3 regions of the Pseudoalteromonas sp. S3776 genome follow, and region 3 is predicted to be linked to each of the others. Evidence: predicted binding sites of a transcription regulator. Region 3 holds the regulator's gene; each other region holds the start of a gene.
What was found. The regulator ArgR, encoded in region 3, controls arginine synthesis, uptake and breakdown. The targets are predictions, from matches to a motif close to ANTGAATANNTATTCANT.
Positions count from the first base shown of each region.

Region 1: the regulator ArgR is predicted to act here: its motif matches at 2,964-2,981, upstream of CWC16_RS01715 (arginase family protein).
Region 2: the regulator ArgR is predicted to act here: its motif matches at 5,541-5,558, upstream of CWC16_RS15935 (OadG family protein).

Region 1 covers NZ_PNCU01000002.1:111,751-119,895, reverse strand. Annotated here, with positions in the region: gene ppc (phosphoenolpyruvate carboxylase) at 1-496, shown strand, start outside; gene cdd (cytidine deaminase) at 821-1,762, shown strand; gene udp (uridine phosphorylase) at 1,827-2,582, opposite strand; gene CWC16_RS01715 (arginase family protein) at 3,017-4,126, shown strand; gene CWC16_RS01710 (substrate-binding periplasmic protein) at 4,236-4,940, shown strand; gene paeA (polyamine export protein PaeA) at 5,061-6,341, shown strand; gene CWC16_RS01700 (efflux RND transporter periplasmic adaptor subunit) at 6,600-7,766, shown strand; gene CWC16_RS01695 (efflux RND transporter permease subunit) at 7,782-8,145, shown strand, end outside.
Region 2 covers NZ_PNCU01000042.1:59,493-67,637, reverse strand. Annotated here, with positions in the region: gene alaS (alanine--tRNA ligase) at 1-2,475, shown strand, start outside; gene CWC16_RS15960 (aspartate kinase) at 2,482-3,699, shown strand; gene csrA (carbon storage regulator CsrA) at 3,789-3,980, shown strand; gene CWC16_RS15950 (YcxB family protein) at 4,031-4,498, opposite strand; gene CWC16_RS15945 (hypothetical protein) at 4,656-4,847, opposite strand; gene CWC16_RS15940 (DUF1328 domain-containing protein) at 4,899-5,072, opposite strand; gene CWC16_RS15935 (OadG family protein) at 5,602-5,847, shown strand; gene oadA (sodium-extruding oxaloacetate decarboxylase subunit alpha) at 5,857-7,635, shown strand; gene CWC16_RS15925 (sodium ion-translocating decarboxylase subunit beta) at 7,647-8,145, shown strand, end outside.
Region 3 covers NZ_PNCU01000041.1:16,850-24,994, reverse strand. Annotated here, with positions in the region: gene CWC16_RS15620 (Fe(3+) ABC transporter substrate-binding protein) at 656-1,660, shown strand; gene CWC16_RS15615 (ABC transporter permease) at 1,660-3,291, shown strand; gene CWC16_RS15610 (ABC transporter ATP-binding protein) at 3,292-4,338, shown strand; gene CWC16_RS15605 (Dyp-type peroxidase) at 4,382-5,281, shown strand; gene argR (transcriptional regulator ArgR) at 5,278-5,745, opposite strand; gene mdh (malate dehydrogenase) at 5,971-6,903, shown strand; gene ispB (octaprenyl diphosphate synthase) at 6,992-7,963, opposite strand.

The sequences.
Region 1 (8,145 bases), on a different contig from region 3:
GTGGATTTTTGCATGGAGTCAAAACCGTTTAATGCTACCTGCATGGCTAGGTGCATTAACAGGCTTAAAAGCAGCGCTTGATAAGTATGGCCTAGAAACACTTCATGAAATGAGCCTGCAATGGCCGTTCTTCAGAGCGCGCCTAGAAATGCTAGAAATGGTATTTAGTAAAGCTGATAGCTGGTTAAGTGAGCATTACGATAACGCGCTGGTGGAGGATATGTACAAACCACTGGGTGTGTCACTGCGTAAAGAGCTTGAAGAGGCGATAAGCCTTGTACAGTCACTCAGCCCGCAAAATAGCTTATTAGCGGACCAACCATGGATCAAAGAGTCTATTGGGCTTCGTAATCCGTACACTGATCCGCTTAATGTACTGCAAGTTGAGCTACTAAGACGTGCACGTTCAAGCGAAAAAGGCAGCGAAGGCGACATTGATAATGCATTAATGATCACCATGACAGGTATTGCGGCAGGTATGCGTAATACAGGTTAAACTTTAGCTTGTTAATTTTGTAAGGGAACACGCTGTGTTCCCTTTTTTATTTAATAACTTAAGGATTAACTTTTACAGCCTACATAGGGGGCGATAAGGTGTGTGAGCTGGGTGTGGATACATTACTTAGTTTTACTTACTCTTACTTAATGTAAGTCGTTAAAATAGCACAGGAGCTGTTATCGAGCCCACTAGGCATCAAAGTTCAAGGCGCGCTTAAATCAAATCTAGTATGAACAAATGTTAACCATAAAGGTCAATAGTCCTAGTAATTCTAACCTTAACCTTTTACACTACTTGGCCATTAAATAATTATAATATGTTATGGCTTCAGCAACTTTTACTGTGCAACAAGACACAGCCCTTACAAACTCTCATATCGCTTTAAGCGTAGCGCAAACTCAAGCTTTACGTGTTCAGCTAAAAACCCAACGCGGCATATTAAATTCTAATAATATAAAACAACTATGTGCGCAATTTAATGTATCCGATGATGCGTTATTACAAGGTTTGGTACCGCTTGCCTCTGAATTTTCGGTGGCTCCCGTTTCACACTTTCATGTGGGTGCAATTGTTAAAGCGCTTGATGAGCAAGGCGATGTAAATTTTTATTTTGGTGCTAATGTAGAGTTTGACCATCAAGCACTTAGCCTAGTGGTACATGCTGAGCAGTCGGCTATTAATAATGCCTGGTTAAACGGCGCTAAAAAAATAGTTAAAATAGCAATTAGTGATGCACCATGCGGCTATTGTAGGCAGTTTATGAACGAGCTGGCCGATGCTAAAGAGTTTGATATTTTACTGCCAGAGAAGCATTTTAAACTCGCTGATTTACTACCACATTCATTTGGGCCTACCGATTTAGGTAACGAATTTAGTTTGTTTAATCCAAAGCCTCATCAGCAAGCGTTTGCTAATACTGAGCTTGATGGCAAATTAGCAGCCATGGCGCTAAATGCGTATGTACCCTATAGCCAAAATTTTAGTGCTGTTAAAATTAGTACCTTTGCCGATGGTGATTTTTACGGCAGTTATGCAGAAAACGTAGCTTATAGCCCAAGCCTTTCGCCACTGCAAAGTGCGCTTAGCCAGCTGTTTTTGGCGGGACTTAGTTTTAATGGTAATACGGTTAAATCAATCACCCTGTTAGAAACACAAGGTCGTGAAAACCAAGGGGGAGTAGCGCGTGCAGTACTTGCAAGCTTTGACAACCTACCTGAAATAAAATTGATTAGCGCACCGCTGGGTAATCAGAGTTTAAGTTAAGCTAAAAACAATAAAGCACAGCAATTGCTGTGCTTTATACGATTAATTAAAGTGCTAATAAGGATTAGCCTAATAGTACTTTTGCGGCTTCTAATACCACTGCTACAGATTTTTTCTCAATTTCACCGTGGTCAACATTTGGAATTTCTTGACGAGTACGGTTTACCAACACACCGGCAACACACGCAGCTTTAAGGCCAAGGGCTGCACACATGGTAAATAATGTAGCCGACTCCATTTCGTAGTTCATTACGCCTAGGTTTTGCCATTCTTCACAGCTACCTTGTAATGACTTTGGTACATAGCCAGAGTGCGTATCGTAACGCTCTTGACCTGGGTAGAACGTATCGCTTGATGCTGTAATACCAATATGAAAATCAATGTTTAGGTTTTTACATGCTTGCACCATAGCTTGCGTAGCAAAAAAGTCTGATACCGCAGGGTAGCTAAGCGGCGCAAAGTGCTGGCTTGCACCATCTAAACGCACTGATGCTTGGCTTACTAAAATATCACCTTCGTTAATATGTGGCTGTATCGCACCTGTAGTACCAATACGTAAAAAAGTACGTACACCAAGTTGCGCTAGTTCTTCTACTGCAATAGATGTAGACGGGCCGCCAATACCGGTTGAACAAACCACTACAGAGTGACCATTCAACTGACCTAAATAAACATGAAACTCACGTGTTTGAGCAAGGCAGGTTGGGTTGTCTAGGAATTGAGAAATGCGTGCAGCACGATCCGGGTCACCAGGGACAATAGCAAGCTGCGCCCCTTTTAAATCGTCAATACATAATCCTAAGTGAAATACCTTTTCCATAACTAAGCCTTTTTATAAAAATTTGTTGTCAATTTAGCATCATTGCGGCAAATGTAAACTATGTACAGGACGTATGTCCGATGTTGAAAAATACACGTATATGCTGGCTTTATTCATCCACACTGAATATTAAATCATAGGCTTAAAGGGTGTTAAAACAAGAGGAGTTGACTTGTTAATTTAGAGCCTATATGTATTGTTTATGGTGATAATTTCAATTTATCAGTATGTGGTTTAAAACGTTTTTAATTGTTTTATAACAAGTGGTTATGCCTTAATTTTGGCTTTATTTAAACATCGATTTTTTAAGCGTGTATTAATTGCTAGTTCAATAAGTCAGCGCGTAGGGTGTTTTAGGTAATTAAGCCGATAATTTTAATATTTGCATAACTAATCAAAACCGCATGAATAAAAACACAAGTATAGGATTTATTATGAGCACACAATTTGACGCGTTTAAACGTAAAGTAGAGCACTGTTTATGTGCCCCAGGCGACGGTGTATTTACCGTGAATACCGCCAAAGAGCGTAAAGCGGCATTACGTAATAAATTATATGGGCAAAGCGAGAATGTTGATGTTTTGTGGCGAAACTCTTTAACACAGCTACCTGAGTCTCCTCATAAAGCGGTTATGTTAGGTATTAGCTCAGATTGTGGCGGTGGCATTCTACGTGGAGCAAACTGGGGGCCATTATTTTTGCGCTCTGCGCTGATAGATCAACAACCGCAGTGTCACTCATTCGATTTAGGCGATGTGAGGGTAATTCCTCACTTATTGCACGATAAATACTTAAACGATGCAACCATTTCTAATTGTCAAAAAGCCCTTTACGGTGATGAAAATGATGACTATTACGTAAGCCCGCTTTCAATTACTGAAGACGTGTGCGATAGCTTTTATGCAACGTTTAAAGACAAGGGTATTTTTGGCATTGGTGGCGATCATTCAATTAGCTACCCACTCACTAAAGCGTACTTAAAAGCAAAGCGTGAGCAAGGTAAGCGTACTGCTATAATTCATTTTGACGCACATACTGACTTATTAGTAGAGCGCTTAGGCATTGATTTATGCTTTGGCTCGTGGTGTACACATATATTAGAGTTTTTACCAGCGCCCCATCACCTGATCCAGTTTGGTATTCGTTCAAGCGGTAAACCTAAGTCGCATTGGGAAAGCACTTTTGGTGTAAAACAACATTGGGCGTCAGAGATTATAGAGCGTGGCGCAAAAGCGGTTGCGGCTGAAACCATTGCACAGCTCAAAGCCGATAACGTAGATGAAGTGTATGTAAGCTTTGACATAGATGCACTTGATGCGGAGTTTGCCTCAGCAACGGGCACGCCAGAAGATAACGGTTTAACCCCACAGCACGCACTTGATATTTTATCGGCTATTGCTGATGAGTTTCCTATTACCGGCGCTGATATGATGGAAATAGCCCCGTTTACCGACAGCTCGTTGGTAGGGCAAGCAAGCTCGGAAACTACATTACGTGAAGGCGCAAAAATCTCAGCGTTTTTGATCGGCGCAATGAATAAATAGTTATAAAAAATCTAGTCCTATCAGCGTATAGGGCTAGATTAAAAACTAGCGGTTCAGCTACTCTCAGCTATAATTTGTTAATATCTGTTTAGTTTTGAGGCGAAGCTGAATGAAGTTGTATGTACTTTTGTTGTGCTTTGTATGCATAAGGCTCAATGCAGCTGAAATTACAATAGTGACCGAGGTATTCCCCGATTTTCAGTATATTGATGAGAACAATCGGCTAGCAGGGCGTTCTGTAGACAAAGTAAGAAACGCACTTGCCAACACAGATATAAAATACACTATGCTAGCGCAAAGTTGGGCTGTGTCTTATAACGCAGTTTTAAGAGACACAAATACCTGTATATTTTCTATTGTAAGGCTGCCTAAACGCGAAGATAAATTTAGCTGGGTGGCTGAACTTGAAAGTTTTGACTCTGCTATTTATGCGCTCAAATCGCGCAATATTCGCTTAAAAACGCTTAACGATGCTAAACAATATAAAACAGCGGTGCTTAGGGACAATTTTAGCCACCATTATTTGTTAGAGCGTGGCTTCAGTGAGTCTAAAAACTTACTTATAATTGATAGCTTAGACAAAATAGATAAATTAATAAGCACACGGCAAGATATTCTCGACTTTGTTATTTTAAGTAAAAAACAATTTAACTACCGAGCACAATTTGAGCCAAAGCTAAAGTTATTAGAACCTATATTAACGCTCAATACACAAAATTCCCCTTTGTATTTTGCCTGTAATAAAAACATGCCACAAAGCCTACAAGATAGACTCTCCCTCGCTTTTGATGAAGCTAAATATAAAAACAAGTGATTTATAATCAATGACTTACTGGTTTTTTTGTAAAGTCGCAAATATAAATTGCCGCGTTCAAAAAAGCGTCTATAATCAGCTGCTTTTTATTGAAAAAAGCGCTAACTTTTGGAGCGTTAAATGGGTGATTTGATCGGGATTAGCTTATTGATCTTGATGAGTGCGTTATTTGCTATGTCGGAAATCGCCATTGCAGCGTCGCGTAAAATTAAGCTACGTGTGATGGCCGATGAAGGCAGTGATAACGCGCGTGCAGTATTAAAGTTGCAAGAAAATTCAGGGGCGTTTTTTGCAATGATTCAAATTTCCCTAAACGCCATTGCTATTTTAGGTGGGATTGTTGGTGAGCAAGCTTTATCGCCCTATGTAAAAAATGTATTGATGCTTTTTTATCAAGGCGCTCACCTTGATAAAATCAGTTTTATATTTTCGTTTTTTACTATTACTTCTTTGTTTATCTTATTTGCTGATTTAATGCCGAAGCGCTTAGCTATGATCATGCCCGAAGCAGTTGCAGTGCGTGTGGTAATCATTATGCGTTGGGTTACGTTTGCACTTTCACCATTAGTTATGTTTTTTAATGGTTTAACTAATTGTGTGCTGCGCCTATTTAAAGTACCTGCAGAGCGAGAAGATAGTGTGACTACAGAAGACATTGTGGCGATGATGGAGGCAGGTGCAGAATACGGTAGCTTACAACAGCAAGAGTACGAGCTAATCGGCAATGTGTTTGAACTAGAGGCGCGCTTTTTATCGAGTGTGATGACTCCGCGAGACCAAATAGTGTATTTTGATTTAGATGAAAGCAGCCACGATATAGCCACTAAAATTATTGAAAGCCCCCACAATCATTTTTTAGTGGTATCAGGGAATTTAGATAAATTACGCGGCTCTGTTGAGTTAAAAGATATATTACGCCAAGTGCTTAAGGGTGAGCTTGCAACCATTAAACAAGAGCTAGTAGAGACTGATATTTTTTACCTGCCCGAAACTTTGAGCCTATCTGAGGCGTTAAATGCATTCAAAAGTGCCGCTAAACCGTTTGCGGTAGTGGTAAATGAGTATGCGTTATTGGTTGGCATTGTGACTGTAAAAGATTTAATGAAAGGCTTTATGGGCGATTTAATTACCCACCAAGGCGATGAACTTATTGTAAAGCGTGATGATTGCTCATGGTTGGTAGATGGCTTAACCCCCATTACTGATTTAGCAAAAGTATTAGATATTGAAGAGTTTCCTGAGCAAATGCATTATGAAACGGTGGCCGGATTTTTAATATACACAATGAAGCGTATTCCTAAACGGGCTGAAGATTTAAGCTTTAACGGGTTTAAGTTTGAAGTAGTTGATGTTGAGGGGATTAGAGTAGAGCAATTACTGGTGTCCCGAATTAAGAACTAGACCTAAATTTACGTTTAAAGCCAAGCTTAGCTTGGCTTTTTTGTTGCGCGTAGGTAATTAGCGAATCGCTTTTAAGTTTATTTTTCATACTGTTTTATTTAATTTTCATCTAATTAACACCAACTACCACCTATGGCGTAGTTTAATTATGCAACTGTAAGTTAGTGTAAATTTGAAGCTGTTTTAATTTATTATCCTTTAAATTTACTTTAGAATGATCGTTCACTCTAGACATAAATAGATTAAAAGGTATTTATCATGCAGCGTTCTCGCACCGCTTTATTTGTATTAACAGCTCTTATTGGGTCTGTTGCTTTAACAGGTTGCGATCAAGCAGCTGAGTCGCAACAAGCTTCAGCGCCACAAGCAGTACCTGTCGGTGTTATTACTTTAAAAAGCCAAGCGCTTACATTAAAAAAGGAACTTCCTGGTCGCGTTAGTGCTTTTCAAATTGCACAGATCCGCCCGCAAGTAAGCGGCATTGTGCAGTCTCGGTTATTTAAAGAGGGGGCTCAAGTAGAAAAAGGCCAAGCGCTATACCAAATTGACCCCGCGACCTTTGAAGCAGATCTTGCAGCAAGCGAGGCGGCTGTAGCCCGCGCTGAGGCAAGTATTGCGAGCACTAAATCAAAAGCGTCACGTTATAGCGAGCTTTTAAAAATTAAAGCCGTAAGTCAACAGGACTATGACGAGGCCGATGCCGCGCAAAAACAAGCAAAAGCCGAACTATTAACAGCAAAGGCCCAGCTTAAGTCTGCACAAATTAATCTCGATTACAGCCACGTATCTTCACCAATCAGCGGACAAATTAGTAAGTCGAGTGTTACCGTTGGTGCACTTGTAAGTGCAAACCAATCGACAGCACTTGCAACAGTGACTCAGCTTGACCCTATTTATGTCGATTTAACGCAATCAAGTAACGAGCTAACCCAACTCAAAAAAGCCATTGCATCAGGCACTTTAAGTGTTGATTCACAATCACAAACTGATGTTGAGCTGCAAATGGAAGATGGTTCAGCTTACCCGCTCAAAGGCACATTACAGTTCTCAGAAGTGACTGTAGACCCAAGCACGGGATCCGTTACTTTACGGGCTAAATTCCCAAACCCTGACAAATTATTGTTACCTGGCATGTACGTGCGTGCCTCAGTGGTTGAAGGCGTTAAACAAAATGCTATTTTAGTGCCGCAACGTGGAGTTAGCCGTAATACAAAAGGCGAGCCAACAGCTATGGTGGTAAGCAAAGAAAACACCGTTGAAAGCCGCGTGTTAAAAGTAGATAGAACGATTGGCTCTGACTGGTTAGTAACCGAAGGCTTAGCTGATGGCGATAAAGTAATTGTTGAAGGCTTACAAAAAATTCGCCCAGGTGCACCAGTTAGCCCTTCAGAAGTTTCACCGTCTGCAACAGCCGACAAAGCGTAATAACGGAGAGTTTTAATGTCACGATTTTTTATCGACAGACCCATCTTTGCGTGGGTACTTGCCATCGTGGTTATGCTTGCAGGTGTGTTGGCTATTCAAAGCTTACCCATAGCACAATACCCGTCAATTGCACCGCCAGCAATTAGCATTACCGCTACTTACCCTGGGGCATCAGCTCGTACATTAGAAGATACGGTCACTCAGGTTATAGAGCAAAAAATGAAAGGACTTGATGGCTTGTTGTATATGTCATCTACATCTGAGTCGAGCGGTTCAGCTACGCTTACGCTTTCATTTAGCGCCGACACAGACCCAGATATTGCCCAGGTGCAAGTGCAAAACAAGTTAGCCACAGCGACCCCTTTACTCCCTGAAGAAG
Region 2 (8,145 bases), on a different contig from region 3:
GCCGGCATGGTTCCTTTTAAAGATGTGTTTTTAGGCGCCGAAACTCGCCCTTACACGCGTGCTACAAGTGCACAGCGTTGTGTGCGTGCAGGTGGTAAACATAACGATTTAGAAAACGTAGGTTACACAGCGCGTCACCATACATTTTTTGAAATGCTAGGTAACTTTAGTTTTGGCGATTACTTTAAACAAGACGCTATTAAGTTTGCGTGGGAGTTTTTAACAGAGGTTGTTAAATTACCACAAGAAAAACTACTTGTTACTATTTACCACGACGATGAAGATGCATTTGGCTTTTGGCACAACGATATTGGCCTAAGCGAAGATCGTATTATTCGTATTGCTACCTCAGATAACTTTTGGTCAATGGGCGATACAGGCCCGTGTGGTCCGTGTTCTGAAATATTTTACGATCACGGTGAGCACATTTGGGGTGGTCCTCCAGGCTCGCCTGAAGAAGATGGCGACCGCTTTATCGAAATTTGGAACCTGGTATTTATGCAGTACAACCGTCAAAGCGACGGGACTATGGAGCCGCTGCCTAAACAGTCTGTTGATACAGGTATGGGCCTTGAACGTATTGCTGCCATTTTACAGGGTGTGCACTCAAACTACGAAATCGACTTATTCCAAGGCTTAATTGCAGCTGCGGCAAGTGTGACTAACGCACAAGACTTAAACGACAAGTCATTACGTGTAGTGGCGGATCATATTCGTTCGTGTGCGTTTTTAATTTCTGATGGGGTTATGCCATCAAACGAAGGCCGTGGTTATGTATTGCGTCGTATTATTCGCCGTGCAGTACGCCATGGTAACAAGCTTGGTGCACAAGGCGCGTTTTTCTACAAATTAGTAGCTGCGCTTATTGAGCAAATGGGCCAAGCCTATCCAGAGCTTGCAAAGCAGCAAGAAATTATCGAAAAAGTACTGCGCATTGAAGAAGAACAATTTGGTAAAACCCTTGAGCGTGGCTTAGCTATTTTAGAAGAAAGCCTAAGCGAGCTTAAAGGCGATGTTATTCCTGGTGATTTAGTATTTAAACTATACGACACCTATGGGTTTCCGGCTGACTTAACAGCCGATGTAGCCCGTGAGCGCCAAATGACAATAGACCATGCAGGCTTTGAAGAGTGCATGGCTGTACAACGTAAAACAGCGCAGCAAGCGGGTAAATTTGGTGCCGATTACAACGAGCAGTTAAAATCAGAAAAACACACTGAGTTTAAAGGCTACGACAGCACACATCACAGCGCTACAGTAGTAGAAGTGTTTGCAAATGGTGAATCGGTTTCTATTTTAGAAGACGGCCAACAAGGCATTGTCGTACTTAACCACACGCCATTTTATGCAGAATCGGGTGGCCAAACAGGCGATACCGGTACAATTACTGTTGCTGGTGGCGAGTTTAGCGTGACTAATACCACGAAACTGGGTAATGCGTTTGCACACCACGGTAGCGTACAAGGGCGTATCGCGGTAAACGATAAAGTAGATGCCACTATTGATGATGCACGCCGTGAACGCATTAAGAAAAACCATACAGCTACGCATATTTTACACGAAGCACTGCGCCAATTATTAGGTGAGCACGTAAGCCAAAAAGGCTCGCTGGTTGAGCCTGATCGTTTACGCTTTGACTTTTCGCACTTTGAAGCGGTAACTAAAGAAGAGCTACGTGAAGTTGAGCGTGTAGTTAACGATGAAATTCGCCGTAACTTTGCCCTGAACACTGAGCTTATGGCGATTGATGACGCTAAAGCAAAAGGAGCAATGGCGCTGTTTGGTGAAAAGTACGACGATGAAGTACGCGTAGTCACCATTGGCGATTACTCAATTGAACTGTGTGGCGGTACGCACGTAGAGCGCGCTGGTGATATTGGCTTATTTAAAATTGTATCTGAAAGCGGTATTGCTGCGGGCGTACGCCGTATTGAAGCAGTAACAGGCGCAGATGCAGTAGCCTATGTGAGCGAGCAAGAAAAACAGCTTAACGATGTAGCGGCGCTGGTAAAAGGTGATAGCGCATCGGTACTTGAAAAAGTAACTGCGCTTCTTGAAAAGTCTAAAGGCCTTGAAAAGCAAATTGCACAGCTTAACGATAAGTTAGCCAGTGCAGCGGGTGCGTCTTTACTTGATTCGATTGTTGAAATTAATGGCGTTAAGCTACTTGTGGCAAATGTTGAAGGGACTGAATCTAAAGCGCTTCGTGGCATGGTTGACGACCTTAAAAACAAGATTGGTTCAGGTGTTATTGCTCTAGGTGTTGCCAGTGGTGAAAAAGTGAGCCTAATTGCCGGTGTAACAAAAGATTTAACCGGTAAAGTTAAAGCCGGTGAGCTCGTAAACCACATGGCTGGCCAAGTAGGCGGTAAAGGGGGCGGTCGTCCTGATATGGCACAAGCGGGTGGCTCTCAGCCTGAAAACTTAAACGCTGCGCTTGAGAGCGTGACTGCCTGGGTAAGCGAGAAAGTTTAAGCTTACGTGGCACTTATTGTCCAAAAGTTTGGCGGCACTTCGGTTGGCTCTATTGAGCGAATAGAAGCGGTCGCCGACCTTGTTGTTAAAACGAAGCAGCAAGGGCATCAAGTGGTTGTGGTTCTGTCGGCCATGTCGGGAGAAACCAACCGCTTAATCAATCTCGCCAAGCAAATAGATACTCGCCCGAGTAGCCGAGAACTAGACGTACTAATAAGCACCGGGGAGCAGGTTTCTGTTTCGCTCCTTGCTATGGCTATTATAAAGCGTGGCCATTCTGCTGTAAGCCTACTAGCCGACCAGGTTAATATTCAAACCGATAACATGTTTGGTAAAGCCCGTATTGAAGAGGTGGCTGCGACGCGTTTAAAGCATGAGCTTGAGCATAATCGAATTGCAATTATTGCCGGTTTTCAGGGGCGCGATGTAGAGGGGAATATTACAACCCTTGGACGCGGCGGCACCGATACCTCTGCGGTAGAAATAGCCGCGGCAATAAAAGCCGATGAATGTCAGATCTATACCGACGTTGATGGCGTATACACTACAGATCCTCGTGTAGAACCAAACGCGCAGCGAATGCGCCATGTAACGTTTGCCGAAATGCTAGAGCTGGCAAGCTTAGGCGCAAAAGTATTGCATATTCGTGCTGTTGAGTCGGCTGGTAATCATAAAATGCCGCTAAGGGTGCTTTCGAGTTTTGAGCCCGATGAAGGAACGCTAATAAGTTTTGAGGAGAGCGATATGCCAACTGAGGTTGTGTCGGGGATTGCATTTAATCGTGACGAATGCTTGATAAAGGTACATGGCGTACCATACTGTGTTCATTCTCTTACAAAAATTTTGAAACTTTTTGCAGAAAATGGCATCGAAATAGATATGATTAGTCAAGTTAATCATAACTTTGAAAAAATAGACTATGCTTTTACTGTGCATTCAAATGACTATTTGCAAGCACACGATTTACTTTCTCAACAACAGGTAAATCTGCAGGCTGATAGCATTTCTAGTGATACAACAGTTGCAAAGGTGTCGGCTGTTGGCATAGGAATGAAGTCTCACAGTGGTGTAGCGCATCAATTTTTTGATGCATTGGCGCAAGAAGGCATACACATAGCTTTAATATCGACATCTGAAACCAAGGTATCGGTTTTAATTGATGAGAAGTACTTAGAGCTAGCAGTAAGAGCGTTACACTCAGAATTTTTAACAGAAAATGGATAGTTTGGGAGTTTTTACTTACTTTTCAATCAATTTTTCATTAAAATGGTCAAGCGGAATCTTATAATTTATTGGAACATGGGAGCAAGAGAATGCTAATACTAACTCGTAGAGTAGGTGAAACCCTAATGATTGGTGACGAAGTAACTGTTACTGTATTAGGTGTTAAAGGAAATCAAGTTCGAATTGGTGTTAACGCACCTAAAGACGTTTCAGTGCATCGTGAAGAGATTTACATGCGTATACAAGCTGAAAAGTCTAACCCTAATCCGGGCAATGCTTAATCAACACGTATATTTAGCTGAGTAATGCACTTAGCTATACCAAAAGCCACTCACTGAGTGGCTTTTTTGTTTATAAAATCGCGCATTTCATCGGTTAATACACTGCTAGAAATATATTGCATACCTTTATTATGGTGCACTAAGTAGCCGTGGTTGGTTTTAATAATATGGGTTATTTCTGCCCACTTAAATGTATGGCTTTTATAATGATTCTCGGTGCTAATAGCGTCATCGGTAAACGAAAGAGTAACCGTTGAGCCCGAAGCACGACTAAACATTTGGCGCGTAACCCACCAAGGCCTACGGTAATAAAAGGCAATGCATTCTAAAACACCCAGCATTATTAAAAATGACCCTAGGTAATGATCGTCTATAACGTAAATACTAATTAAACCTAAGCACACCAGCAATGCCAGCAAAAAGTATTTTGGCTTGGCAGCTTTACTATAAGAGTGGGACTCGTCAAAGCATTCGTAGTAGTAGGGTTTATCGAGTGTGTAAGTGGTGGTCAGTGCCATAATTGCTAATAAATAATAGTTTTCGCTATTTTACCAAGCTAGTGTAAAAATCACACCCGTTAATATTTGCTATGTACTTAAATAGGTAGAAGCAGCTTTTTGTTTACGCATAAAAAAACGGCTTATTAAAAGCCGTTTTTTTACGTTACCAAGCAGATTAACAGTTAGTTTCTTCTGCGTTAACGCCTTCTTTTACATTTTCACATGCATCTTCTACAGAGTTTTGCACGTCAGTTACTGCTTCATCAATACGCTCACCTGCTTCTTCTGCGTGGTTGTCTTCACAGCCCATCATAAAGAAACCTGCAAATACCGCGATTAGTGCTGCTTTTAAAGTTGTAGAGTTCATAATGTAATTCCTTGTATGTGTTAATTAATTAGTGTTTTTAAGTGTTAGTGGCTACCTGGGCGATTTACCGCGCAGTGCACCTGATACTAAAGAAATCACTAAAAGTACTAAAAAGATAAAAAATATAATTTTTGCTATACCAGCTGCGGCACCTGCGATACCACCAAAACCTAACACTGCAGCGATTAAAGCAATAACTAAAAATGTAATTGTCCAGCGTAACATTGTTTTCTCCTTGGTTATCAAATTCGTTCGAAAGTAATAATGCGAGTTGCGTGCCAGAGTTTAATTTTGTTAATTTTCAATGTGTTATGGTTTTATGAGCGAAGATTGTAAATTTAGGATTGGTAAGTTTTACGTTTAACGATGTAACTTATTCACACTATTGTAAATAGAGTAGAAAAATTAATATTTTTTATATGCTGCCGCTTACTTTCTTGGTAAGACCAATTTACATTTTTAACCACAGTGGGTTTTTCGCTGTTATTTAACTTACTATTTTTTATGACTTTTAAGTTGTTTTGGATTTAACCATATAATCTTTGCCTATAACGGTTATTTATATCATCTATATCTAAGCTAATTTTACCCTTTATTAGCTATGTTAACTATTGTGACTGTATGTTAGTTTAATTTTAATTGGTTTTACCAATTGACAGGTGGTGGACAAAGTTAAAAGTTTTGTTATCATTTGGTGAATAATTATTTAAATAAAGCGATTTTTTATATCGCTATATAGTGCAGGGGGAGAAAAATGGATATAGGAGCTGTTCTCACAACCGCAGGTAGCTTGATGCTTACCGGCATGGTGGGTGTGTTTATATTTCTTTCAATATTGATTGGTGCTGTAACACTTATGTCTAACTTGGTTGCTCGTTTTGATGTGGCTGAAGTTGCAATACCGGTTAAATCACCATCTTTAAAATCTCAAGGTGTGCCAAGCGAGCACATCGCTGCTATTAGTGCTGCCATTGCTCAGTACAAATCAAATAATAAATAAGAGGCACACATGGCTAAATTAAAATTAACAGAGCTTGTTTTACGCGATGCTCATCAGTCTTTACTTGCAACTCGTATGCGCTTAGATGACATGCTACCTATTGCTAGCAAACTTGATGATGCCGGTTATTGGTCTATTGAGTCGTGGGGCGGCGCTACATTTGACTCGTGTATTCGTTATTTAGGTGAAGATCCGTGGGAGCGTATTCGTGCCCTTAAAAAAGCAATGCCCAATACTAAACAGCAAATGCTATTACGCGGACAAAATTTATTGGGTTACCGCCACTACGCCGATGACGTGGTAGAAAAGTTTGTAGAGCGAGCTCACAAAAATGGTGTAGATGTATTTCGTATTTTTGACGCCATGAACGATGTACGTAACTTAGAAACTGCAATCAAAGCGGCTGTAAAAGTAGGTGCTCACGCGCAAGGTACAATTTCTTATACTGTAAGCCCAGTGCATACGCTTGATATGTGGTTAACCCTTGCAAAACAGCTAGAAGATTTAGGTTGTCACTCTATTTGTATTAAAGATATGGCGGGCTTATTAAAACCTTACGATGCTGAGCAACTTATTAAAGGGCTTAAAGAAACGGTCTCAATCCCTATTGCTATGCAGTGCCATGCAACGACAGGACTAAGTACAGCGACGTATCAAAAAGCCATCGATGCAGGCATTGATATGCTTGATACCGCTATTTCTTCAATGAGTATGACTTATGGTCATTCAGCGACAGAAACCATAGTGGCAATTGTTGAGGGAACCGCACGCGATACTGAATTAGATTTAAACCAGCTAGAAGAAATAGCCGCTTACTTTAGAGATGTACGTAAAAAGTACGCTGCCTTTGAGGGGAGCCTTAAAGGTGTTGATGGCCGTATTTTACTCGCGCAGGTACCTGGTGGCATGTTAACCAACATGGAAAACCAACTTAAAGAACAAGGCGCAGCAGATAAGCTAAATGAAGTATTGCTTGAGATCCCACGCGTGCGTGAAGATTTAGGTTTTATCCCGTTAGTTACTCCAACATCGCAAATTGTAGGCACACAAGCAGTACTTAATGTGCTTACGGGTGAGCGTTATAAAACAATTACCAAAGAAACCGCCGGTGTTTTAAAAGGCGAATATGGTTTAACACCCGCACCTATGAACAAAGAGTTGCAAGAGCGAGTGCTTGATGGTCAGGATGTAATTACGTGCCGCCCTGCTGATAATATAGCCCCTGAACTTGCATCGCTTGAAGCCGAGCTACAAAAAGAAGCGCAAGAGCAAGGTTTAACACTTGCTGATGAGCAAATAGATGATGTGCTTACCTATGCATTATTCCCACAGGTTGGCCTTAAGTTTATTAAAAACCGTAACAACCCAGATGCCTTTGAAGCCGCGCCAAGCGCCGATGACACTAACGCTAAGCCTGCTGCAAAACCTGCAAGTAACAAAGGTGTTAGCGCTGAGCAATACAGCGTTAAAGTTGACGGTAAAGTGTATGATGTCGTGGTTGCGCAAGGTGGCGAGCTTAAAGAGGTAACGCTTAAAGACTCAGAGCATTTACCACAATCTGCATCGGTTGCATCAGGTGAAACACTGAATGCCCCATTAGCAGGTAATATTTTTAAAGTAAAAGTAAAAGCAGGCCAAGCCGTAAACGAAGGCGATGTGGTTGTTATTATGGAAGCAATGAAAATGGAAACCGAAGTTCGTGCAATGCACTCAGGTACTGTGGCTGAGGTCTTAGTGTCTGAAGGTGATGCTGTGACAACGGGCGATGCAATTATAGCGATGGCGTAGGAGTAGCTTTAATGGAAGGTATTTTAAACCTTTGGCATGCTACCGGCATTGCTAACTTTACGTTTCCTGGCTTGATAATGATTGCAGTAGGCTGTTTATTATTGTTTTTAGCAATAGCTAAAAACTTTGAGCCACTGCTTTTATTGCCAATTGGCTTTGGCGCGATATTAACTAATATTCCTGTTGCAGGGCTATCAGAGCCTGGTGGGCTTTTGTACTCAGTTTACTATGTGGGTATTGATTCCGGTATTTTTCCGCTATTAATATTTATGGGGGTTGGTGCACTAACTGACTTTAGTGCGCTAATAGCAAATCCTCGCATGTTATTACTGGGAGCTGCAGCTCAGTTTGGTATTTTTGCGACCTTATTTGGCGCAATTTTACTTAACTTTATTCCAGGTTTTGAGTTTACGCTTCAAGATGCATCGGCTATTGCGATTATTGGTGGTGCTGATGGTCCGACGGCGATATTTTTAGCATCAAAGCTTGCTCCTGATTTACTAGGTGCAA
Region 3 (8,145 bases):
ATTACTTTTTAGTTCTATGTAATTTAGGCTATCCGGGCCTATCTCCTTTAAATCCCTGTACATCCTGTATTGGTAAAAACTATTACCCATTCCTTTTAGCACGTCCTAGTGCAGTCCGTTAATTTACAATTCCATTGCGTTGCCTCAAGGGTCTGTCCATTTAATTCCATGTAACTTCCTGTTAAACAACTATCCGATGTTGTTATCCTTACTGTATCATCCTGATACGTTCCTTTGTGCAACAATCCATTGCGATACTCATCCTGAGCCTGTCCTAATTTCCGTGTTGTCCGTAGTAACCTAATCATTGGTTGTTCGAGTAAGCAGTCCATTTCCATTTACTCGATAAGCATCACTGCTTGGTTGATGTAGTAATTGTAGCGTGTTGATGCAACTAAAATAGGTTAAAACGGTAATAGATTTACTTATAAAATATGAGAATTTTAATAATGTTAATTAAAAACAATATCTTATAGTAATTCTAACTAGTTGTTATCGCTTTTTTTACTCATTAGCTGTCACCCCTGTAAGAGATGTCTTACGCAGTATTTCTGTTTTGTACATTAATTACTTATTTACATTTATGTAAAGAGTGTATATTTTCACTTATCGCGATAAAATTCCCTGTAAATAAAGACTATTTAGGTACACTGATATGAGAACTGCATTGGCTATACTCACCTGTATTATTAGCATTTCACCTGCATTTGCGAGTGATGTTGTTAATATTTACTCTTTTCGTCAACCGTTTCTAATTCAACCAATTTTAGACGATTTTACAAAACAAACGGGCATTAAAACGAATGTAGTTTTTGCAAAAAAAGGGTTAATAGAGCGCGTTAAGCGTGAGGGAAAACACAGTAAAGCCGATTTAGTCTTAACATCTAACTTTAGTGCACTCATTCAGCTAGAAGACCTAAATTTAACGCAAAGTATTAACAGCGATCGTATTAAAAATAATATCCCCGCATCATACAGAGATAGTGGTGGGCAGTGGGTGGCGTTAACTAAGCGAGTACGTAATGTGTACTCATCAAAAGAGCGCCTAGGTGCATTACCTGAACTTACCTACGAAGATTTGGCAAACCCTCAGTATAAAGGGCAAATTTGTACTCGCTCTGGTAAGCACCCTTATAATCTTGGCTTGGTTGCTTCGATGATTGCTCACCATGGCGAGGCAAAAACTAAAACATGGCTAGAAGGTGTCAAAGCTAATTTAGCACGTAAGCCACAAGGCAATGATCGCGCGCAGGTCAAAGCGGTTAAAGAAGGTTTGTGCAACCTTGCTTTAGGAAATAGCTACTACCTTGGCAAAATGCTTCAAGACGACGAACAAAAAGCATGGGCTGAGTCTGTTTATATTAATTTCCCTAATCAGCAAAATCGCGGCTCACACATTAATGTATCGGGAGCTGTTATTACTAAGTATGCAAAAAATCCTGGTAATGCCCTTAAACTTATTGAGTTTATGAGCGAAACCAAAGCACAGAACATGTATGCCTCTGTAAATATGGAGTACCCAGTTAAGCAAGGTGTTGAGCTATCAAGCTTAGTTGCATCTTGGGGGAGCTTTAAAGAAGATGGCCTAGCACTCGATGAAATCAGTAAATATCGTCCGTTAGCCCTTAAGCTAATAGATGAGGTGAAGTTCGACCTTTAATGAATTTTATATTTAAGCTGTCTAAATGGCAGCTCTTTGCTTGGTCGACAGGCCTTTTATTGTCGGCCCCGCTGTTTTTTTTGATATATGAATCTTTACAAGGCGATTCAGAAGTATTTTCTCATTTGTGGGATACCGTGCTGTGGGATTATATTACCAATACTGTATTGCTTATTTTTGGCGTATGCCTGCTTAGCTGTGCAATTGCGCTACCGCTTGGTTGGCTCAGTGCGTATTGCTCCTTCCCCGGAAAAAAGCAATTTGAATGGGCGCTTATGCTGCCCCTTGCAATGCCTACCTATTTAATAGCCTATGTGTATACCGACTTGCTAGATTACGCAGGCCCGGTTCAAATTGCCCTTAGAGACTGGTTTAATTGGCACTCGCCAACGGATTATTGGTTTTTTGATATTCGCACTTTGCCAGGCGCTATCGTGATGATTGCACTTGTGCTGTATCCGTATTTATTTTTAATTTTTAAAACCGCACTGCGAGAGCAGTCATTTAAGTTAGTGCAAGCGAGCCAATTAATGGGCTTATCGCCTTGGCAAAGCTTTTTTAAGGTAAGCATAGTACTCTCTCGTGGCTCAATTGTGGCTGCCCTTGCGCTTATTAGCATGGAAACCATGGCCGACTATGCAACGGTGAGCTACTTTGCAGTGAGCACATTAACCACCGCAGTGTACGATACATGGTTTGGTTATTACTCACTCACAGCTGCAGCAAAAATATCAGGCGTTATGTTGTTACTGCTATTTTTAGCGTTAATGGCGGAGCGCTTTAGTCGGCGTAACCAGGCCGTATTTGAGCGCCAGTCGGGCGTTAATAGCGAGTCGTTGTATAAACTTAAAGGTAAACATGCATGGTTGGCTACGTCATTTTGCAGTGTTATTTTACTCATTGCTTTTATTATACCTATGTTTGTGTTGCTAAATTATGCAATAACTTACTTTGAGAAAGCGTGGAACACCGCATTTTTTAGTTACGCGTGGCAAAGTTTAAAAGTGGCTATTATTGTCAGTGTGGCCAGCATAATACTTGCTACACTAATCGTTTTTTATCAGCGCGTGGCAAAGCAAGGCTACTCTTTAATACCAGGTCGCTTAGCAAGCACCGGCTACGCTCTGCCAGGTACGGTACTGGCTATTGCAGTGTTATTACCGCTTAGCGTATTAGAGAACTCAATAAACACAGCCCTTGAGAGCTACAACCTCGATATAGGTTTATTACTGACCGGTAGCATTGTCACTATTATATTGGCTTACATAGTGCGTTTTTATGCCATAGCGCATGGTGCGATAGAATCGAGTTTTGTACGTATTAGCCCATCACTAGATATGGCTAGCCAATCTATGGGTAAAAGCCAAGGGCAAACACTGCGTCTAGTTCATCTTCCTTTATTACGACGAGGGCTTTTAACGGCAGCATTACTTGTATTTATTGAGTGTATGAAAGAGCTGCCAGCCGCTTTACTATTAAGGCCTTTTGATTTTGAAAGCTTAGCTACACACGTATTTCAATACGTGAGCGATGAACAGCTTGAGCTTGCTTCTATTTCCGCTTTATTTATTGTTTTGGTTGGGTTGATCCCCTTGTATTTTATTAACCGTTCTATGGAGCAACACAGTTAAATGAGCCGTTTAAATTTACAAGGTGTAGGTTATCACTACAATGGCACACCGGTGTTAAACAATTTGGATTTAACGGTGGGTCAAGATGAAATAGTGTGTTTACTTGGTGCCAGTGGCTGCGGTAAAACAACCACCTTAAAAGCCATTGCTGGCCTTATTGAAGTAAAGCAGGGGAGTGTATCTATAGAGGGCAAATGCGTAAGCGATAAGGATACATTTGTCTCTCCAGAGCATCGTAATATTGGGATGATGTTTCAAGATTATGCTCTGTTTCCGCACCTCAGTGTGGCCGATAATATCGCATTTGGACTAAGTAAAATAAGTAAAGCTCAAAAACAGCACCGGGTAGAGGAAATGCTGGAGCTGGTGCATTTAACTGGCTGTGCAAAACGCTACCCTCATCAACTCTCAGGTGGCCAGCAGCAACGTGTCGCTATTGCGCGAGCGCTGGCTTATAAACCTAGCTTATTGCTCCTTGATGAGCCTTTTTCGAACATAGATACACAAGTGCGTTTTGAGTTAATTGCTGATATTCGGCGCATTATTAAAGCGCAGCAGGTTTCTGCGGTGTTTGTTAGCCACTCAAAAGAAGAGGCCTTTGCGTTTTCGGATACGTTGGCCATAATGCATCAAGGAAAAATAGCCCAACAAGGTACGCCAGAGCAGCTTTTTGCCAAGCCAAAGACAAAGGAGGTTGCAGAGTTTCTGGGTCAGGGCATATACTTAGGCGCAGAAGTGTTAACGGCAACTGAATACGAAACCGCTTATGGTGTTGTGGAATCGCAGCAAGAACATAAGCACAGTGCAATAAAAGGGCTGGTGTATATACGTCCGCACCATATTGAGCTTGCGCAAAATACGCAGGCTGATAACCCTCAAAGTGTGAGCATTTTAAGCCGTCGGTTTATAGGTTCGGCTTATGTTTACACTGTTTTAATTGCAGATCAAGAGATTGAAGTTGCCGCACAATATGGCCAGTCATTTGAAATAAATGAGCAGGTTATAATAAAAATAAAACCTCACACGGTGAATTTTTTCGAATCATAACAAACGTGTTATTCGCTGTGTTTTATAAAGCTAAGGAATAACAATGGCGCAAGCGCAATCTGGGATTTGTGCTGAAGCAAACTTACACGGTTTGCATTTATTTTTTAATGTATTTGATGGTCAAGACGAGTCATTGCGCGCAAAGCTTAAGCGCGTAAGCGCAATTGAAGAAGAGTTTAGTGATCAGTTCTCCGAGGCCATGCTCTCTTGCATGGTGGCCATAGGCGCGCAATATTGGCCGCATATACTACCTGAATATATCCCAAGCGAGCTGCAAAGCTTTCCTAATATAAATCACAGCGATTTTGTTATGCGCGTACAGCCCTGTGATTTATTTATCCAAATTCGCTCAGACCGAGAAGATGTTAATCACCTTTTTGCATTGCAAATATTAAAGTTGTTTTCGCCCGATGTAGAGCTGGTTGAACAAATTCGCAACTTTAGGTTTTTAGATGGGCGAGACTTTAACGGCTTTATTTACGCAGGCGACACCCCGCATGGGCGGCAAAAACGAATCACTGCGCTGGTTAATAAGCCCGACAGCTTTGAACACCAAGGTAGTTATATTCATGTCCAGCGTTATAAGCATGACTTGAGTGTATGGCAGCATTTATCACTCAGTGAGCAAGAGCATATTATGGGGCGCACGCGTTTAGATAACACTTTAATTGAGCCTAAGGTAGATACTAGCCACGCCACTAGAAGTGAGCTAAAAAATGAGAGCGGCCAAGCAATATTGCTTAACCAAAGCATGCCGTATGGCGATGTTTATGAGCAAGGTATGCTAAGTATTACATGCTCTGCATCGGGAAGTGCGTTTGAAAAGGTACTTAACAGCCGCATAGGAAAAGGAGAGTGTTACGACCATTGGCTTGATTTTACTCAAGCCGATATGGGCTCAGCGTTTTTTGCGCCGTCAGTTAGTTTTTTAAAGCAGCTTTAAACCGTATCAAATAAAATGCGTACGCGCTCAAGCGTAATGTCAATTTCAGAAATTTTTGCAGGCGCAATAAAAATAGTGTCATCCCCAGCAATTGTGCCTAAAACACCATCAGCTTTACCTAAAGAATCTAACAAACGAGCAATTAACTGCGCTGCGCCTGGGCTGGTGGTAATAATAATCATCATCTCGTTATGCATAATATCAATAACAAGCTGGCGCAGTGGGCTTTTAGCTGTTGGTACGCCCATTTCTGCGGGAAGGCAATACACCATTTCTTGTTTAGCATTACGGGTACGCACAGCGCCAAATTTGCTAAGCATACGCGACACTTTACTCTGGCTTATATTGTCAAAGCCTTGCTCTTTTAATGCTTCGACTATTTCGCCTTGCGAGCCAAAATTCTCTTCTTTTAAAAGTGCTTTAAACGCTTTTACCAGTGCTTCTTGTTTGTCTTGTGGTTGCATAGTCTTTATTCATTTTTGTTATTTATAATGCAAATTCTACACAAAAATGAATAATTATGCAGCAGTTGTTTAGTTAACTTGCCAGTTTGCTGCGATAAACCAACAAAGTTTACAACTATGGTCGAAAATATACCTGAAATAAGCAGGATAAATTTGTTTTTAGTCGCTAATTTCATTATCTTAAGAGCCACAAATATTTCCTACCTCAAATTACGGAGAATTCCAATGAAAGTTGCTGTATTAGGTGCTGCAGGCGGTATCGGTCAAGCGTTGTCTTTATTATTAAAAACAGGCTTACCAGCTGGTTCTGAATTATCACTTTACGATGTTGCACCAGTTGTACCAGGTGTTGCGGTTGACCTATCACACATCCCTACAGATGTTAAAGTAGCAGGTTTTGGCGCAGACGATTTAAATAAAGCGCTTGAAGGGTGTGATATCGTACTTATCCCAGCGGGTATGCCACGTAAACCAGGTATGGATCGTGCGGATTTATTTAACGTAAACGCAGGTATCATCAAAACATTAGCAGAAGGCATTGTTGCTAGCTGCCCTAAAGCATTAGTGGGTGTTATCACTAACCCAGTAAATGGCACTGTGCCAATCGTTGCTGAAGTATTCAAAAAAGCAGGTACTTACGATGCAAGCCGTGTATTTGGTATTACTACGCTTGACGTAATTCGTTCAGAAGCATTTGTTGCTGAGCTTAAAGGCGTAGACGTAGCATCAGTAAAAGTACCCGTAATTGGTGGCCACTCTGGCACAACTATTCTTCCTCTACTTTCTCAAGTTGAAGGCGTAAGCTTTACCGAAGAAGAAGTTGCTACACTAACTCCACGTATCCAAAATGCAGGTACTGAAGTAGTAAATGCTAAAGCGGGCGGTGGTTCAGCTACACTTTCTATGGGTGCTGCTGCAGCACGTTTTTGTATGTCTTTAGTTAAAGGCCTACAAGGTGAAGACGTAGTAGATTACGCATACGTTGCTGTTGAAAATGGTGATGCAGAGTACTTTGCTCACCCAGTACGTTTAGGTAAAAACGGCGTAGAAGAAATTCTTTCTTACGGCGAGCTAAGCGCATTTGAAGAAAAAGCTAAAAACGATATGCTTGAAACGCTGAAAAAAGACATCAAAGAAGGTGTCGATTTCATGGCGTAATAGCCAAATTTCATACAAAAAAGCCTGCATATGCAGGCTTTTTTATTGCTCGAAAATTATTACCCTTTACTAATTAAGGGCTAGGACCTTAGTGATCTCGCTCTACAGCAATGCGCGCTAGGCTTATTAATGCTTGCTTATACTGTGATTCAGCTAAAAAGTCTAAACAGGCTATCGCTTTATCCGCTTCTTGCTGCGCCTTTTGCATTGTAAATTCAAGCGCCTTGGTTTCTTTTAAAGCCGTTAAAATAGCCTCAAGGTTATCCATACCATTGCAATGTTCAATAGCATCTCGAATAAGGGCTCTTTGCTCATCACTACCATGCTGCATAGCATAGATTAATGGTAAGGTAGGTTTGCCTTCTGCTAAATCATCACCAATATTTTTACCTAACTGGTCAGCGTCTGCGTTGTAATCAAGCACATCATCAACTAATTGAAAAGCAGTACCTAAGTGCATACCGTATAAGTTAAGCGCATCTAGCACACTATTATCTTGCTCGGTAATAATAGCCGCAAGCCCTGTAGCGGCCTCAAACAATTTAGCCGTTTTAGAATAAATAACCTGCATGTAACTTGCTTCGGTAGTGTTAGGGTCGTTGCAATTCATAAGCTGCAATACTTCGCCCTCGGCAATAACATTGGTTGCATCAGCAAGTACTTGCATAATCTGCATTTTACCAAGTCCCACCATCAGCTGAAATGAGCGGGTGTAAATAAAATCCCCAACTAACACGCTGGCAGCGTTACCAAATTCGGCATTAGCAGTAGGTGTACCACGGCGTAGGTTAGATTCATCAACAACATCATCGTGTAATAGCGTTGCAGTATGAATAAATTCAACAATTGTTGCTAAGGTAATGTGATCTTTACCTTGGTAGCCCAAAGCTCTTGCAGCCAATAGAGCAAGCATAGGGCGTACGCGTTTGCCACCGCTGTTAACGATGTACAGCCCAAGTTGATTGACTAACGCCACATCTGAGCGCATTTGCGCGTGTATAAGTTGATTGACGTCATTCATATCGCTTTCGATTAACGCCTGGATAGCTTTTATATCCATTGATCTCCGAGCCAATTTTTATGTGTGAACGGCGCCGATTGTACAACAAAAAATGCACTAGCTCGATATTTTGTGACGATTCATTAAAAAAACCGAGTTAAAAACCTGAATTAGTGCTTAATTAGCGTATTTAACTGTGTATTTAATAGACTTTTTGTGGGTGTTTATTATTCAGTTAGTAG